3 regions of the Streptomyces sp. NPDC041135 genome follow, and region 2 is predicted to be linked to each of the others. Evidence: riboswitches for the same ligand, from Rfam matches in the RefSeq annotation. Region 2 holds a riboswitch; each other region holds the start of a gene.

Region 1 (5,896 bases), on a different contig from region 2:
GCCAGCCGCTCGGTCATCTCCTTCATGACGCCGTTCGCCTCCAGCGTGCCGATCGCCGAGGCGGCGCGCGGGCACGTCAGGTAGTACGTCGTCGGGAAGGGCGTGCCGTCGGGCAGGCGGGGCGCCGTCTCGACGACGTCCGGCTGCCCGCACGGGCACCGGTGCGCGATCGCCCGCAGGCCCCGCGGCGGACGCCCGAGCTGCTGCTTGAAGGCTTCGACGTCCGCGTCGGTGGGCTCGGTGCGCAAGGTGGGCGGCGGAGGCGTATCCATGACTGCTTTCCGGATGGCTTTCTGTCGGTTCACTGATCGGAGGCGTCGGACTTGTCGACGCCGTCCCAGACGTTCGCGTACCAGGGCCGGTGGGCGGCCCCGAGGTCGGCGCGGGACTGGCGGGCCGCGCCGGGGTCGACGACCACGTACCCGGTCTCCCCGGGCAGCACGTAGTGCAGCCGCCGGCGGATCTGCTGGGCGGCGTAGGCGTCGTCCTGCCACCGCGCCTTGAGGTCGCGCAGCTGCTCCACGCGCCGGCGCGCCTGCTCCTGCCGGCGCTGCACGTCGGCGATCTCGGCGCGCTGCGAGACGTACTGCCGCATCGGGTACGCCAGGGCGACGATCAGCGAGCACAGCACGAGGGCGAGCAGCGCGGCGCGGCCGGTGAGCCGGGAGCGGCGGGCCTGCCGCTTGGTCTGGGAGCGGTAGACCCGGGCCGCGGTCTGCTCGCCGAGCACCCGCAGCCTGGTCGCCGTGGAGAAACGGTCCCGGTCCTTCGCGGCCATCTGGCTGTCCGCCTCCCCTTCCACGTGCGTACGTCCCCGGACACGGTACGGGACCGAGTACGGGGACGTACGTACGACTGGCTACGGCACGGCCGGGATGTGTCCCCGGCGGGCGCCCGGCGGGTCAGCCCTGGGCGGCCTCGCCGTGGCCCTTGAAGCGCGGGAAGGCCGAGCGGCCGGCGTACACCGCGGCGTCGTCGAGGATCTCCTCGATGCGCAGCAGCTGGTTGTACTTGGCGACGCGCTCGGAGCGGGCCGGGGCGCCGGTTTTGATCTGGCCGCAGTTGGTCGCGACGGCCAGGTCGGCGATGGTGACGTCCTCGGTCTCGCCGGAGCGGTGGGACATCATGCACTTGTAGCCGCTGCGCTGGGCCAGCTCCACGGCGTCCAGCGTCTCGGTCAGCGAGCCGATCTGGTTGACCTTGACCAGCAGGGCGTTGGCGGCGCCCTCCTCGATGCCCCGGGCGAGGCGCTCGGGGTTGGTGACGAACAGGTCGTCGCCGACGAGCTGGACGCGGTCGCCGAGGCGGGCGGTGATGGTCTTCCAGCCCTCCCAGTCGTCCTCGAACAGCGGGTCCTCGATGGAGACCAGCGGGTACGCCTCGACCAGCTCGGCGTAGTAGTCGGTCATCTCCTCGGCGGTGCGGTTCTTGCCCTCGAAGACGTAGGAGCCGTCCTTGTAGAACTCGGACGCGGCCACGTCGAGCGCCAGGGCGATCTGCTCGCCGGGGGTGTAACCGGCCTCCTTGATCGCCTCCAGGATGAGGTCGAGGGCCTCGCGGTTGGAGCCGAGGTTCGGGGCGAAGCCGCCCTCGTCGCCGAGACCGGTGGACAGGCCCTTGTTCTTCAGGACCTTCTTCAGCGTGTGGTAGACCTCGGCGCCCCAGCGCAGCGCCTCGGAGAAGGACTCCGCGCCGATCGGGGCGATCATGAACTCCTGGATGTCCACGTTGGAGTCGGCGTGCGAGCCGCCGTTCAGGATGTTCATCATCGGAACGGGCAGCAGGTGCGCGTTCGGGCCGCCCAGGTAGCGGAAGAGCGGGAGGTCGCTGGCCTCGGAGGCGGCGTGGGCGACGGCGAGCGAGACGCCGAGGATGGCGTTGGCGCCGAGCGACCCCTTGTTGTCGGTGGCGTCCAGGTCGAACATGGCCTGGTCGATCAGGCGCTGCTCGGTGGCGTCGTAGCCGACCAGCTCCGGGCCGATCTGCTCGATGACGGCGAGGACGGCCTTCTCGACACCCTTGCCCAGGTAGCGGTTCGAGTCACCGTCGCGCAGTTCGATGGCCTCGAAGGCGCCGGTGGACGCGCCGGACGGAACGGCGGCACGACCCGTGCTGCCGTCGTCGAGGCCGACCTCGACCTCGACCGTGGGGTTGCCTCGGGAGTCCAGGATTTCCCGGGCTACGACGACGTCGATGGACGGCACGAGCATCTCCTTCTTGGATGTGACGCTGGAAGTGCGGGGCTGTCTGCCTTACGGCTGTGCCTTGCGACTAGAGCCTAACCGTCTCCGGGGCGCCGGCAGCCGACCGACCGTCCCGTGGACAAGGTGACCGTACACATTGTTCGCTGACGGAACAAAGGGAGGCCAAAAAAAGCCCCGCCCCGGTGCGTACGGGGGACGACGCACCGGGGCGGGGAGCCCGTGGGGACGGGGGGACCCTCACGGGACCTCCAGTATGGGGGCCGCGCTTGTGAGGGCGCTGTGGCCGGGCAGGGCGGCGGCTGTGCGCCGCCGGGCCGTGCCGGACGCGGCCTACTTCAGGTGCAGCTGCTGACCCGGGTAGATGAGGTTCGCGTCCTCGACGATGTCCTTGTTGAGGTCGTACAGCTTCTTCCAGCCACCGGCGACCTTCTGGTCCGCGGCGATGGAGCTGAGGGTGTCACCGGTGACGACCTTGTACTCGCCGTCGCCCTTCTTGACCTTCTTGCCGGTCGGGGTGGTGACGGTCTTGCTCGCGGCCGGGCGGTCGCTGGAGCGCGAGGCGGCCTGGTCGTCGGTCGAACGGGTGGTGGTACCCGTGCCGGCGGACGAGCTGGACGGGGTGGACGGGGTGGAGGAGCCGGTGCCGCTGCCGCTCGAAGCGGTGGAGCCGTTGTAGGCGGCGCCCGAAAGGCCCGTGCCGCAGACCGGCCAGGCACCCTTGCCCTGCGCGGCGAGGACCTTCTCGGCCACGGCGATCTGCTGCGACTTGGCGGCCTTGTCGGCGGTGGCGGCGTACTGCGTGCCGCCGTACGCGGCCCACGTGGAGGCGGAGAACTGCAGACCGCCGTAGTAGCCGTTGCCGGTGTTGATGGACCAGTTGCCGCCCGACTCGCACTGGGCGACGGCGTCCCACTCGGAGGCGGTGGCGGCGGAGGCGCTGCCGGCCGCCATCAGCGGCGCGGCGACCGCGGCACCGGTGACACCGGCGAGCGCGACGGCGCGGATGGCCTTGGACGGACGGCGGTGCTTGCCCTTGCTGGAAAACAGCATGGATCGATCCCCTCACCGACGCCTGCGAGGTGAGCTGTCGGGTTCGGGCCGGTTGAGTTGCCCGGCCACCCTCCCGTCTCGGGAAGGGTGGCTCCACCCCTAGCCGGTTCCAGCGTCAACCGCTGGTCCCGGCGCCTACCTTGGGTCCCCCGCTCCTGCCTACGGCGCATTACGCGACGACTGTTCCCGGGCCGCCACTGGCAGGATTCGGCGTTGCGGCGGCCGGGGCTCGTGGTGACGAGCGGCTTCGACCGTAGACAGGTGATCGACGGAATTTCAAAGACGATCAGGGCTTCTGAGACTCATCCCACACTTTCGCCAAACCGGACATCATGCGCTAAATGGGGCGTCAACTGGCTCTACTTTTCGACCGTTTCGCCACCAACACGCAGGGTCTGACCGGGGGCGATGTCGTCAGGGTCGGCACCGATGGCCGCCTTGTTGTCGGCGTAGAGCGCGTGCCACCCGCCGTCGACGGCAAGGGAGTCGGCGATGGAGACCAGCGAGTCGCCGTCGCGGACGGTGTAGGACGTGGCGACGGGCTTCGCGCCCGCCACTTCGTCCGCGCTCACCCCGCGATGCCGGCCGGTGCCGATCGAACCGGTGTCGACCAGGCTCCAAGAGCCGCCGGTCTGCCAGGAATTGTCCGAGTCGCCGGCTTCCGGAGCCGCAGTGGCCGAACCGGCCGCCCGCCGCGAGCCGCCGGACCCCGAACCGGAATTCCCAGGGGACGACTTGCCCGACTTGCCGTGGTCCACGGCGGTATCGCCACCCGCGTTCGCGTCCGGCGAGGCGCTGTCCGACGCGGAGTCGGAGGGTGAGGGCGAGGACGAATCGGGCAGAGCGGGCGAGTCGGGGGAGCCGGACGTACCCGACGATCCCGTGGAGTCGGACGAGCCCGCCGAGCCGGTGGAGTCACCGGAGCCCTGGGAGCCCGACGACCCGGACGAGTCGGACGAATGGGATGATCCCGATGAACCGGATGAACCCGATGTGTCCGAATCGCCGACGCCCGTGTCGACGTCCACCGACGCAGAGTTCGAGGTGAGGCCGGAGAGCAGGGCGCAGGTGGCCCAGGGGGTGGTTCCCCGGTCGGCCAGGATCCGCTCGGCGACGGCTATCTGCTGCGAACGGCTGGCCTCGTCCGCGCTGGCGGCGTAGTCGAGGCCGCCGTAGCGCTCCCAGTCGCCCGGGGAGATCTGGAGGCCGCCGTAGAACCCGTTCCCGGTGTCCGCGCTCCAGGAGCCGCCGCTCTCGCACTCGGCCACCTTGTCCCAGGTGGTGCCGTCGGCCGCGTTCGCGGAGGCCGCCCCGAGCAGCGGGATGGCGATGGCGGAGCCGGTCACCCCGGCCGCGACGAGGAGGGCCGGAGCCTGACGGGGGCGACGGTGACGACCGTTCCCGGAGAGCATACGGAGACCTTTCGCGCGACAACGGTGAACAGCGCGGCGGATCACGCTCGACGCCGCGCTGATGGGTGAACGTATCGGCAGACGATCACTTGTCACAAGTTAATGCCGCGCAGATCACGTGAAGATCACGGAATGAGGGTGTGCCCACACGCAGCGACGGGCGGGGTGGCACCGCCGGCCCGGGAGGGCCGGGAGGGCCGGGGAGTTCACGGGTCGTCAGGGGCGTTGCGGTGTGAACTCCACGGGGAGGGTGCGCAGGCCGCGCATGATGAGGCCGCCGCGCCAGCGCAGCTCGGCCGGGTCCGCCGCCAGGCGCAGGTCGGGCAGGCGGGTCAGGAGGGTCGCGAGAGCGGTCTGGCCCTCCAGGCGGGCGAGCGGCGCGCCCAGGCAGTAGTGGATGCCGTGGCCGTAGCCCAGGTGCTGGTTGTCGCGCCGGGCCAGATCCAGGACGTCGGGGCCGGCGAACCGCTCCGGGTCCCGGTCGGCGGCAGCGAGGACGACGAGGACGGGATCGCCGGGCGCGATGTCCTGCCCGCCGATGGTGAGCGGCCGGGTGGCGAAGCGCCAGGTCGCCAGCTCCACGGGGCCGTCGTAGCGCAGCAGTTCTTCGACGCCGCTCTCCAGCAGGCCGTGCTCGCCGCGGGCCAGGGAGGCTTGCAGGCGCTCGCGCTCGCCGGGGTGGGTGAGCAGGGCGTAGGTGCCGTTGCCGATGAGGTTGACGGTGGTCTCGAAGCCGGCGAAGAGCAGGATGAAGGCCATCGCCGCGGCCTCGTTCTCGGTGAGGTGCTCGCCGTGGTCGGAGGCCCGGATGAGGGCGGAGATCAGGTCCTCGCCGGGGGCCGGGTCGGCGGGCAGCGCCTCCCGCTTGCGGTGGATGAGCTCGGCGAGGTAGCCGCGCATCTTCTTCACCGACCGCGCTACCCCGCCCCGGGGTCCGCCCCCGTGCCGGATCATCATGCCCGCCCAGTCCCGGAAGTCGTCCTGGTCCTCTCCCGGGACACCGAGCAGGTCGCAGATGGCGTAGATGGGCAGCGGGAACGCGAACTCGTGGATGAGGTCGGCGGAGCCCTCCCGGGCGAACCGGTCGATGAGGTCGTCGGTCAGCTGCTGCACCCGGGGCGCGAACTCGGCGACCCTGCGCGGGGTGAACGCCTTGCTGACCAGCCGCCGCAGCCGGGTGTGGTCCGGCGGGTCGATGTTCAGCAGATGCGTCATCAGCTCGGCCTTGCG
Region 2 (5,896 bases):
GCACGACGGCGGTGACGGCGCCGTCGTGCGCCCGGCCCAGGTCGGCGGCGAGCAGGTCGAAGTCGTCGGCGTCCCCGGGCGGCCCCCCGCGCGGCTTGCGCCGCGGCGGGCTCTCCCCGCGGCGCAGCGCCTCGACCAGGGCACGCAGGTCCGCCTCACCGCGCGCGGTGCCGCGGCGCAGGGCGCCGACGCGCTCGCCGACCGAGCGGGCGGCGCGGTCGGCGGCCACCGCGGCGATCAGGATGCCCGCGACGGTCACCGAGACGGCACCGGCGAGCACGGCCCACAGGACCGGACCCGGCCGTGCCCCGGTGGAGCGGACGGTGAACAGCACGGCCGCGCAGCCGCTGAGGGCGACCGCGACGGGCGGCAGCACGGCGAGCCGCATCAGCTGGGGCCGTATGTGCGTCTCGGGCAGCGCGGGGGCGGGTCGGGTGACCGGCCGTCCGTGCCGGCCGCCCTCTCGGCGGTCGGCGCGGGGGGCCGGTGCACGGAGGTGAGACATCGGTGTCCTCGTACTGGTCCGTCGGGCCTGGCTCCTCGCGCGGGGCGCGCGGGCAGGCGTGCGCCATCGCGGTGCCGGACGGGAGGACCGGGGCAATGCGGCCCTGTGTCGCCCGACGGACACTCACGGTAGTCGCCTGCGCACCATGTCCGGCGGGCAGTCGGCAAACTCCCCCGGGCAGCGTCCCGCTCTGGTATGAGGCGTCGTACGACAGACCGATAACCTGCGCGGCCGTGCGGCGTCGGGACCGCCAGGAGGGCGTACGGGGACCCTCGGTCAGCGCTCCCCGGCCAGGTCGAGATCCCCCTTTCGGGGGCTCTCCGCACGGCTTTCCACCGGGTCGCCGGCGCGGTCGGCGCCGCCGGAGAGGCGCCACGGGGTGTCGACGGGCGCGGACACCACCCGCCACCACGGCTGCGTGGGGAGCGTGCCCGCGGGCTCGAAGGGTTCGCCGGGCCGGGGCAGGGCGACCGCCTGGCCGGCGTCCTCGGCGGCGTCCTTCGTCCACTCGCCGGGCTCCGCCCAGGCGTGCGGGGCGAGGTTGAAGGTGCCCCAGTGGATGGGCAGCAGCACGCCGTGCGGCCGGCCGCCCTGGAGGTCGAGGTGGGCGCGCAGACCCTCGTCGGGGCGCATGTGGATGTCCGGCCAGAACTCGCTGTAGGCGCCGATCTGGACCATCGTGGCGTCGAAGGGGCCGTGCTCGGCGCCGATGTCCCGGAATCCCTCGAAGTAGCCGGTGTCCCCGCTGTGGTAGATCCGGTGCTCCTCGCCGGCCACGGCCCAGGAGGCCCACAGGGTGTGCTGGGTGTTGCGCAGGCCGCGGCCGCAGAAGTGGCGGGCCGGGGTGGCGGTCAGGGTCAGGCCGCCGATCCGGGTGGACTCGTGCCAGTCCAGCTCGCGCAGCCGGTCGGCGGACACGCCCCAGTGTTCGAGGTGGGCGCCGACGCCGAGCGGGACGGCGAACACGGTGTCCGTGCGGGCCAGCGCCTTGATCGTGGGCAGGTCCAGGTGGTCGTAGTGGTCGTGCGAGATGACCACGACATCGACCGGGCCGAGCGCGGCCAGGGGCAGCGGCACCGGGTGCAGCCGCTTGGGGCCGGCGAACGGGAAGGGGGAGCAGCGCTCGCCCCAGACGGGGTCGAACAGCACCCGGTGCCCGTCGATCTCGGCCAGTACGCTGGAGTGCCCCATCCAGGTCAGCCGCAGTCCCGTGGCGGGCGGTGCGGCCAGGTCGGCGACGGTGGTGGCGTGCAGCGGGACGGTGCCGCGGGGGGTGCGGCGAGGCCGCTGGTCCTTGTCGAAGAAGACCTTCGCGAAGTCGAGGGTGGAGCCGGTGGGCCGGGTGCGGGCGGTGCCCCCGGGGTTCTGGAACACGCCGTCCGCGAAATGCGGTGACCTGCGGATCCTGGCCATGCGCTCACCACCCGGGTCCGCACCGAAGGCCGCGGGCCGCAGCACGCGGACCCCGTGGCTCAGGGTTCGCAATCCGGTCACGGTACCTCCAGGAGAATCGCCGAGGTCCTCCATTATGGTCGGCCCCTCCGACAGCGCGGTCCCCGGCGGCACCACGGCCCGCCTCGGCCACACGGTGGAGCCGGGGCGGGCACGGTCCGCGCCGGTGATCCGGCGGACCGTGCCCGCTCCGGCGCCCCGGGCCGGCGGTGTCAGGCGACGGGGGCGATGCGCATCTTGATGTCGTCCGGCGACAGGGTGCCCTTGGCCGTCACATGGTCCCCGGAGGACTCGCCGCGCAGCCTGCGGCCGATCCACGGCACCAGGTACTCGCGGGCCCACTGGACGTTGTCGCGGCGGATCTCCAGCGTGCCGCGGGGCGGCAGCACCGGCCACGGCTGCTCCGGGTCGGCCGGCACCGGCAGGCCGAGGGCCAGCCCGGCCCGCAGCGCCACCCGGGTGTGCCCCTCGGGCGAGAGGTGCAGCCGGTCGTGGTCCCAGGCGCGCCGGTCCTGGATCGCCCGCAGGGACCACAGGTCGAGGACGGGGCAGCCGTACCGGTCGGCGACGGCCCGGACGTGCCCGTTGTAGGTGGCGATCTTGCCGCGCAGGTGCTTGAGCAGGGGCACGCCCCGGGTGTCGAACCCGGTGGTCACCATGACCGTGCCGACGGCGGAGGTCAGCCGGGCCACGGCGGCCTCGAAGCGCTCGGCCACCTCGTCCGGGTCGGTGCCGGGGCGGATGATGTCGTTGCCGCCGGCGCAGAAGGACACCAGGTCCGGCGCGAGTTCGAGGGCCCGGGGCACCTGGTCGGCCACGATCTGGTCGAGCAGTTTCCCGCGCACGGCGAGGTTGGTGTACTCGAAGTCTCCCTCGGGCCGCCGGTCGGCGAGGAGGACCGCGAAGCGGTCGGCCCAGCCGACGAACGCCCCGTCGGGGCCGGGGTCGCCGACGCCCTCGGTGAAGCTGTCCCCCACCGCCACGTACGACCCGATCACTGATCTGCTGTCACTCTTCGAATCGTCTGCCACGTCGGTCCATGATTCACCTTCGGGTGTGACCTACGCGACCGTAAGCGGGGGTTGACGATCGGTGAGATAAGCCACTCTCAAATGTTCGGTCAAGTACGGAATACGCAGGTCGCGAGGCGTGTCGGGGATGCGGACGGGCCGGAGGCCGGACCCGGGGATCGGGTCCGGCCTCCGGCGGGTGCCTGGCGGGGTGCCTGACGAGGCGTCAGCCGACGGCGAGGCCGTGTCCGCGGAGGTAGGCAACGGGGTCCACGTCCGAGCCGTAGTCGGGCGTGGTGCGGATCTCGAAGTGCAGGTGCGGGCCGGTCACGTTGCCGGTCGCGCCCGAGAGGCCGACCTGCTGGCCCGCGGTCACGCTCTGGCCGGCCGAGACGGAGAGCTGGGACAGGTGGCCGTACTGGGCGTAGTGGCCGTCGGCGAGCTTGATGACGACCTGGTTGCCGTAGGCGCCGCCCCAGCCCGCGGAGACGACCGTGCCCGCGCCGACGGCCTTGAGGGAGGTGCCGGTCGGGACGACGAAGTCCACGCCGGTGTGGTAGCCGCTGGACCACATGCCGCCGGCCACGTGGTAGCCGGTGCCGACGGTGGCGCCGGTCACCGGCAGGACGAAGCCGGTGGAGGTGCCCGCGGACACCGGTTCGGTGTCCGCCTGCCGCGGGGCCGCGGCCTCGGCCCGCGGGGTGGCGGAGTGCGCCGGGGCGGGCGGGGCGGGCTTCGGGGCGGCGGACTCGGTGTGCGCCGGTGTGGCCCTGCCGCCCAGCGTCAGCTTCAGGCCGGGGTGGATCAGCGAGGGATCGGCGCCCACGGCCTCGCGGTTGTCGGCGTAGAGGCGGTGCCAGCCACCGGCGACGTGCTGCTGCTCGGCGATCCTGGAGAGGTAGTCACCGGTGCGGACGGTGTAGGTGCGCGCCGTCCCCGCGTCCGACCGGGCCGCGGAGGCCGACGTGGCGGCCACCGGCGCGGACCGCACCGCGCTGCCGGCGGCGGACTCCTTGACCGTGGCGGCGTGCGCCCCGGTGGCCCCGAGGAGCGGCAGGGCCAGTGCGGCGCCACCGGTTCCGGCGACGGCGATGGAGCGGGTGAGACGCGGGGCCTTGGGGCGGCGGTGCTTACCCTTGGCGGGCATGACGCATTCCTCTCCGGCGCCTGCGAGGTGAGCTGTCGGGTTCGGACTGGAGCTGCCCGGCCGCGCAGCACGCGGCTTCACCCCTAGCCGTCCCGGGCACCGGAACAGGCAGTCGTACCTGGTGGGTCCCCCGCTCCTGCCGTGCACGGGTGAGTGTGTGCGGGGCTCCGGGCGGCGGCAGGATTCGGCGTTCCGTCCGGATTGGTGGCGAACGTAAGCGAGCGGGACGCGGGGGAACAAGCAGAAGTTCTCCGCCGTCCGCCTTTCCCATGATCCACAGGGGGAATTCCCGGTCACTTTCCGTGGACAGACGCCGCCCGGAATGGCGAACAGCCCAAGGAAGCACGCCGATTACGTGGACATGACGTGCGACGGACGGTCACGGATATGACGCTCCTCACGCGCCGCCGTACAGATAGTGCCATTCCGGAGTGAGTTGCAGCGAAGCCAGCGAATAGCAATAGAACGGACAGAAGGATCGGATACCGCACGGTCGGACCGATGTCGTAAGGTCGACGGCGTGCCCGCCGACGAGCCGCGCCGCCGGGACCGACCGGGAGGAGCCCCCGTGACGCAGCAGGTCCCGTCGACCGAGCCGCAGCTGGCCGGAGTGCGCAACTTCCGCGACGTGGGCGGCCTGCCCACCACCGACGGCCACCGGGTGCGGTACGGGGTGCTGTTCCGCAGCGGGCATCTGGCGCACGCGACCGCCTCGGACGCCGAGTACCTCGCCTCGCTGGGCCTGCACACGGTCTTCGACTTCCGCAACGCCGCCGACCACAAGCTGGAGGGCCCCGACGTGGAGCTGCCCGGCGTGCGGAACGTGAACCTGCCGCTGAGCGACCCGGCGGACGGCGCCGAGTTCTGGAAGATGGTCCGGGACGGCGACATCGAGCAGCTGCGCGGCATCCTGGCGGACGGCAAGGGGGCGGCCCGGATGACCGCCTCCTACCGCAGGATCATCACGGAGCGCACCGCCGAGCACTCCCGGGTGCTGCACGCGCTGGCCGAGGACAGCGTGCCCGCGCTGATGCACTGCGCCGCGGGCAAGGACCGCGCCGGGCTGTCGATAGCCGTGACCCTGCTCGCGCTGGGCGTGGAGCGCGAGGCGATCGTCGCCGACTACCTGGCGTCCAACGCCAGGCACCGCCGCTACAAGGTGCACCGCAGCGGCGACGCGGCCACCGCGTACACGCCCGAGGTGATGGAGCTGCTCAGCCCCCTGTTCGACGCCCGCGCCGAGTATCTGACGGCGGCCTTCGAGACCGTCGAGGAGACCTGGGGCGGGGTCGAGGCGTATCTGGCGCAGGGTCTGGGCCTGACCCCGAACACCCGCGAGCGGCTGCGCGAGCGGCTGCTGGACTGAAGCGGCGGGCTACTTGGCGCCCAGCGTGAACAGCAGGTAGAGGAAGGCCGCCAGGAGGTGGCCCGCGGCGATGTAGATGATCAGCCGGACCCACAGGGCCCGGGGGAACTTGTCCTCGACGTTGCTCATGACGGCTCTCCGGTCAGGGGCCCGAGGCACAGCGTGGCCGTGGGGCTCTGCAGCAGGGTGTGGACGAACAGCAGCTCGACGCCGTCGTGGTCCTCGGCGGCGATGCGGTGCGGGGTGAGCGAGTCGAAGTGCGCGCTGTCACCGGGCGCCAGCAGATGCGCGGCGTCCCCGAGACGCAGCCGCAGCCGGCCGCGCAGGACGTACAGCCACTCCTCGCCGGGGTGCACGCGCACGATGTCGCCCTGGGAGCCGTGCGGCACCCGGACCCGCAGCGCCTGCATCCCGCG
Region 3 (5,896 bases), on a different contig from region 2:
CCCCGCATCCGTACCGGCGGTCCCGGGGCGCCGCTCGCCGGTCCGGAGGCTGCTGCGGGTCCTGCCCGCCCTGCTGATCGCCGCCGGGGTCCTCTACGACCTGCGGACACCGCAGGGCTTCACCGCCGTCCCCTTCTTCACGGCCGCGCCGCTGGCCGCGGCGCCCCTGTTCTCGCCGCGCCGCACCCTCCTCACCGGGCTCGCCGCGCTCGCCGCCTCCTGCGCGGTGCACGCCGGCCACCGCGCCGGCCCGGACGTCACCACCGTCACCGACGCCGTCACGGTGGCCACGGTCGCCGTCCTGGCCGCCGTCATCAACCGGGTGGTGCGCCGGGGCGACCGGCGGCTGGCGTCCGCCCGCGAGATCGCCGAGGCCGCCCAGCGGGCCGTCCTGCCCGAGCCGGCCGTCCGGATCGGCGGTTTCGACATCGCCGCCTGCTACGAGGCGGCCCAGGCGGACGCGTTCATCGGCGGCGACCTGTACGCGGTGCAGGACACCCCGCACGGCGTCCGGCTGGTGGTGGGGGACGTGCGCGGCAAGGGGATGGGCGCGGTCGCGGCCGTGGCCGTGCTCATCGGGGCGTTCCGGGAGGCCGCCGAGCAGGAGGCCGGCCTGGAGGCGGTGGCGCGGCGGCTGGACCGGGCGCTGGCCCGCGAGGGCGCCCGGCGGGAGGGCGTCGACGCCTTCGAGGGGTTCACCACGGCCGTCCTCGCCGAACTCCCGCACGACGACGCGGTGGTCCGGATCGTCAACCGCGGCCATCCTCCGCCGCTCCTGCTGCACGCCGACGGCCGGCTGCACACCCTGCTCGCCCGTGAACCGGCGCTGCCGCTGGGCCTGGGCGACCTGGGCGCGCCGCCCGACCATGCGACGGAGGCCGCCTTCCCCGCCGGCGCCACGCTGCTGCTCTACACCGACGGCCTGTCCGAGGCCCGCGACGCCCACGGCCGGTTCTACGATCCCGAGCGGCGGCTCGCCGGGCGCACCTTCTCCGGCCCGGCCGCGCTGCTGCACCGCCTCGCGGCGGAGGTCCGGCGGCACTCCGGGGGCGGAACGGCGGACGACATGGCCCTGCTGGCCGTACGGCGGCCGTGACACCCGCGCGGGAACCCGATATCACGTTCGGTGATCCGGTGAGCGCCCTGCGCATCACATCTGAGTCACCATCAACCGGCCTGTGAAACATGAACATCGGGCAACTCGCCCGGTTTTCACCGTTCATGACGGGTAAGTCCGGCCCGGAGAAGCGTAATGATCAAGTCGAACGGCTTGGAATCTGACGGGTGGGTCTATTAACGTTCGATAACGCAGCGCGGTCGTCCCAGCCGTCACAGAAGGCGGCTCCGTGCGCACGCGCCGAATCCCGCAAGGGAACCGGGGAACCACCATTTGGGGTGAATCACGCGGAAGCCGCCGTCGGCCGGTGAGGAGAACTCACCGGGTGGGGGCCGGTATACGCGCGTAGGAGACCTTCCTGCTCCGAACCCGTCAGCTAACCCGGTAGGCGACGGAAGGAAAGGAGCACGCCCGAGTGGCGTCCAACCGGCCTGCCCCGGCAGACCCGTTCGTGCCGAGCCGGCACGACAGCGAGACCTTCGGTTACGGCACCTACCGCACCGACGAGGGCCCGTGGGAGGAGTGGAACCCCACCGAGGAATCCCTCCGCCCGGTGCGCGGCCGGCACCGCGTCGGCAAGCAGCGCGGCGGCGGACTCGCCCGCAGCTCCACGGTCCTGGGCGTCGGTGTCATCGCCGCCGTCGGCGCGGGCGGCATGGCCAGCGCCAACACCGGCAAGCCGCCGGTCTCCATCTCCCTGCCCGACCTGCCCTCCTCCGTCGACTCCCTGCTCGGCGAGGGCCACGGCACCGCCGAGGCCACCACCGCCACGCTCAGCACCGTGGGCACGGCCTCCGCCGACACCGACCCGGGCACCGCGGACGCCGGTGAGGCGCTGCGCAACCGCATCATGGCCCAGGCCGAGCAGCAGCAGGTCCAGGTCGACACCAAGGCCACCGCGGCCGCCGTCGCCGCCGCCGGGAAGCAGGCCGCCACCGCCGCAGCCAAGGCCGAGAAGGAGGCCGCAGCCGCGGCCGCCGACGCCAAGGCCGAGGCGGAGGCCGCCGCCAAGAAGAAGGCCGAGGCCGAGCGCCTGGCGAAGCTGGCCAAGCAGTACACGCTGCCGACGTCGTCGTACACGATCACGTCGACCTTCGGCGAGGCCGGCTCCATGTGGTCCTCCGGCTACCACACCGGCCTGGACTTCGCCGCGCCCACCGGCACCCTCATCAAGGCCATCCACAGCGGCACGGTCACCGAGGCGGGCTGGGCCGGCGCCTACGGCTACCGCACCATCCTCACCCTGGACGACGGCACCGAGCTGTGGTTCTGCCACCAGTCCTCGATCAACGTCAGCGCCGGGCAGAAGGTCGCCACCGGCGAGGTCATCGGCCGGGTCGGCGCCACCGGCAACGTCACCGGCCCGCACCTGCACCTGGAGGTCCACCCCGGCGGCGCCGCCACCGGCATCGACCCGATGGCCTGGCTGCACGGCAAGGGCCTCACCCCCTGAGCCTCCCCCGCCCGGCCTCCGGCCCGACGCTTCCCCGAAGCTCCGGCGGTCCTGACGACAACCCCCCGACGTCAGGGCTGCCGGCCGGCCGCCGGAATGCGACCACCCGCTCCGGGCGTTGACATAAGGCATGACTTCTCTGCGCAAGCTCGGCACGTCCGACCTCGAGGTTTTCCCGCTCGCGCTCGGCGGCAACGTCTTCGGCTGGACCGCCGACGAGACGGCCTCCTTCGCCGTCCTGGACGCCTACACGGCCGCCGGCGGCAACTTCGTCGACACCGCCGACTCCTACTCGGCCTGGGCCGAGGGCAACCGGGGCGGCGAGTCCGAGACCATCATCGGCAAGTGGGTCAAGGCCCGCGGCAACCGCTCCGACGTCGTCATCGCCACCAAGGTCAGCCAGCACCCCGACTTCCAGGGCCTGTCCGCGGCCACCATCAAGGCCGCCGCCGACGCCTCCCTGCGCCGCCTGGACACCGACTACATCGACCTCTACTACACGCACTTCGACAAGCCCGAGGTCCCGGTCGAGGAGATCATCGGCGCGCTGGACGAGCTGGTGAAGGCGGGCAAGGTGCGGCACATCGCCGCCTCCAACATCAGCCCCGAGCGCCTCACCGAGTCCCTGGAGTTCTCCGACCGCGAGGGCCTGGCCCGCTACGTCGCCCTCCAGCCCCACTACAACCTGGTCTCCCGCGACACCTACGAGGGCGCCCTGCGGGACCTGGCCGCCCGCACCGGCCTCGCCGCCGTCCCGTACTTCTCCCTGGCCTCGGGCTTCCTCACCGGCAAGTACCGCCCCGGCACCACCGTCGACAGCGCCCGGGCGGAGGGGGCCGCCAAGCACCTCGGCACCGAGCGCGGGCAGCGGGTCCTCGCCGCCCTGGACGAGATCGCAGCCGCCCGTGACACCGAGGTCGCGACGGTCGCCCTGGCCTGGCTCGCCGCCCAGCCCACGGTGGCGGCGCCGATCGCCTCGGCCCGGACGACCGGCCAGCTCCCGGCGCTGCTCGCGGTGGCGGAGCTGAACCTGACGGACGACGAGATCGGCCGCCTCACCGAGGCATCGGCCTAGGCGAAGCCCGGCCCCGGCCCGGTCACGGGCGGTACGGCTGATACGCCGGGTACGGCTGGTACGCGGGGTACGGCACCGGCAGCGCCGGGCTGCCGTACCCGCCGCGGTACCCGGGGGAGCCGTACCCGTAGCCATGGCCGTACTCGGGGAACCCGTATCCGGGCACCGGGGGACGGGCGGTGAGACCGGCCGCGTACTCCAGGGCGGGCCGCGCGGTCTGCCGGCGCTTCCACAGCTCGGCCAGCAGCTCCCGCTCCCGTACGGCGAAGTGGGACCCGGCCCGCCCCCGCCGTCCCCGGTGCCGCAGGAACGCCAGCGAGGTCGCGTACGCCTCGTACTCCGCCACCGCCCGCCCGGCCGGCCGGCCGCCGTGGTGCCTGGCGTAGTCCCGGGCCAGCCGCCGGGCCTCCATCGACGCCAGCACGAACGGCTCGGCCGGCCGCAGCCAGCCGGCCAGGACGTAGACCGGCAGCTCGGTGCGCACGGTGCGCAGCTCGCGCTGCCGGGTCCCTATGGCGAGCCAGGCCAGCAGGCCGAAAGCGGGCATCATGAAGGCCCCGTAGACGGCGAAGAAGCCGTACTCGCCGAAGGTCGAGGAGCTGTTCCAGAAGGCGTGCAGGCTCACCGCGAGCAGCAGTCCGCCGAGCGGCGGCAGCACGCGCCGGGCGGTGCCGCTCTCCGGGGCGCAGGCCGCGGCGGCGCCGAAGCCGATGCCGGTCAGGACGGTGAACAGCGGGTGCGCGAAGGGGGACATGACGACGCGCACGAAGAAGGTGGCGGCGGTGACGGAGGCGATGCCGTGGCCGCCGGTGAGCTGGTCGGTGCCGAAGGCCGTGCCCAGGTAGAGGATGTTCTCGGTGAACGCGAAGCCGGTCGCGGTGACCCCGGCCACCACGACGCCGTCGACGAGGCCCGTGAAGTCGCGGCGGCGGAAGAGGTAGACCAGCAGGACGGCGGAGGCCTTGGCCGACTCCTCGACGACCGGCGCTATGACGGTCGCGCCGAGGGTGTCGGCGCCGATGGGGTCGGCGGTCGCGCCCGCTATCCACCGGGTCGCGAAGCTGTTGGCGACGATGGCGATCAGCGCCGCCGCGCAGGCGCCCCAGGCGAAGGCGAACAGCATGTTCCGCCAGGGGCCGGGCTCGACCCGGTCCAGCCAGCGGAAGGCGGCGAGGAGCAGCGGCACGGGCAGCACGGCCAGCCCCAGCCCGACCAGGAACCCCTCGGTGCCGGTCTGCCGGCGCACCAGGCCGAGGATGACGAGCCCGCAGAGGGCGAGCAGGGCGGTCAGCGCCCCGTGACGGACTCCCGCGCGCTGCCACCAGTGCGGGCGCGCCGGACGGGTCGGGTACGGGGAACAGACGGCCACGGCATCGGCTCCAGCGAGGAGAGTCCGGTCACTGCTGTCCGCGTGTCAGCCCTGCCGCGTCGGGTGCGGCAGGCGGCGGAAGAGCAGGTCGTTCACCACATGTCCCTTGTCCAGTCCCTGACCCTCGAAACGGGTCAGCGGCCGGTAGTCCGGACGCGGCGCGAAACCGCCGTCCGGCCGGGTGTTGTCGAAGTCCGGGTGCGCGCTCAGCACCTCGAGCATCTGCTCGGCGTACGGCTCCCAGTCCGTCGCGCAGTGCAGGGTGGCGCCCGGCCGCAGCCGGGCGGCGGCCAGCGTGAGGAACTCGGGCTGGATCAGCCGCCGCTTGTGGTGCCGCTTCTTCGGCCAGGGGTCGGGGAAGTACACGCGCAGCCCGGCCAGCGAGTCGGGCGCGAGCATCTCCCGCAGCAGGATGATCGCGTCGCCGTTGCCGACCCGTACGTTGGTCAGTCCGGCGCGCTCGGCGAGGTTCAGCAGGTTGCCCTGGCCGGGGGTGTGCACGTCGACGGCGAGGATGTTGGTGCCGGGGTCCCCGGCCGCCATCCGCGCGGTGGCCTCGCCCATGCCGAAGCCGATCTCCAGCACGACGGGCGCGTCGTTGCCGAACAGCTCGGTGAGGTCGATGACCCGCCGGCCGTCGATGTCCAGCCCCCACTGGGGCCACAGCCGCTGGAGCGCGTCCGCCTGGCCGGCCGTGACCCGGCTGCGCCGGGGCTGGAAGCTGCGGATGCGCCGTTCGAAGTGCGACCCGGCGGGGTCGGCCTTCGGCCCGTCCGGGAACCGCGGCTCGCCCTTGGCCCGGCCGTGCCGGAGGGACGTCCCGGGGTCGGCGGACACCCCGCGCTCGTGCGTCCGCCGCGGCCCGCCGCGGGCGGACTGGAC

Evidence for each region. Region 2 has a riboswitch for cyclic di-AMP ahead of ACZ6CZ_RS22270 (M23 family metallopeptidase). Riboswitches for the same ligand answer to the same signal wherever they lie in the genome.
Region 1: another riboswitch for cyclic di-AMP. It lies ahead of ACZ6CZ_RS16185 (transglycosylase family protein); the one in region 2 lies ahead of ACZ6CZ_RS22270 (M23 family metallopeptidase).
Region 3: another riboswitch for cyclic di-AMP. It lies ahead of ACZ6CZ_RS21360 (M23 family metallopeptidase); the one in region 2 lies ahead of ACZ6CZ_RS22270 (M23 family metallopeptidase).

The regions. Positions count from the first base shown of each region.
Region 1 covers NZ_JBVIYZ010000006.1:85,541-91,436, forward strand. The annotation lists gene ACZ6CZ_RS16170 (DUF501 domain-containing protein) at 1-272, opposite strand, end outside; gene ACZ6CZ_RS16175 (FtsB family cell division protein) at 302-778, opposite strand; gene eno (phosphopyruvate hydratase) at 903-2,204, opposite strand; gene ACZ6CZ_RS16185 (transglycosylase family protein) at 2,535-3,254, opposite strand; cyclic di-AMP (ydaO/yuaA leader) riboswitch at 3,259-3,431, opposite strand; gene ACZ6CZ_RS16190 (transglycosylase family protein) at 3,614-4,666, opposite strand; gene ACZ6CZ_RS16195 (cytochrome P450 family protein) at 4,883-5,896, opposite strand, start outside.
Region 2 covers NZ_JBVIYZ010000009.1:181,489-187,384, forward strand. The annotation lists gene ACZ6CZ_RS22255 (sensor histidine kinase) at 1-505, opposite strand, end outside; gene ACZ6CZ_RS22260 (MBL fold metallo-hydrolase) at 782-1,999, opposite strand; gene ACZ6CZ_RS22265 (SGNH/GDSL hydrolase family protein) at 2,170-2,955, opposite strand; gene ACZ6CZ_RS22270 (M23 family metallopeptidase) at 3,194-4,114, opposite strand; cyclic di-AMP (ydaO/yuaA leader) riboswitch at 4,119-4,276, opposite strand; gene ACZ6CZ_RS22275 (tyrosine-protein phosphatase) at 4,683-5,480, shown strand; gene ACZ6CZ_RS22280 (DUF6126 family protein) at 5,490-5,609, opposite strand; gene ACZ6CZ_RS22285 (helix-turn-helix domain-containing protein) at 5,606-5,896, opposite strand, start outside.
Region 3 covers NZ_JBVIYZ010000008.1:306,108-312,003, forward strand. The annotation lists gene ACZ6CZ_RS21355 (PP2C family protein-serine/threonine phosphatase) at 1-1,096, shown strand, start outside; cyclic di-AMP (ydaO/yuaA leader) riboswitch at 1,346-1,523, shown strand; gene ACZ6CZ_RS21360 (M23 family metallopeptidase) at 1,533-2,570, shown strand; gene ACZ6CZ_RS21365 (aldo/keto reductase) at 2,701-3,645, shown strand; gene ACZ6CZ_RS21370 (PrsW family intramembrane metalloprotease) at 3,668-5,014, opposite strand; gene trmB (tRNA (guanosine(46)-N7)-methyltransferase TrmB) at 5,060-5,896, opposite strand, start outside.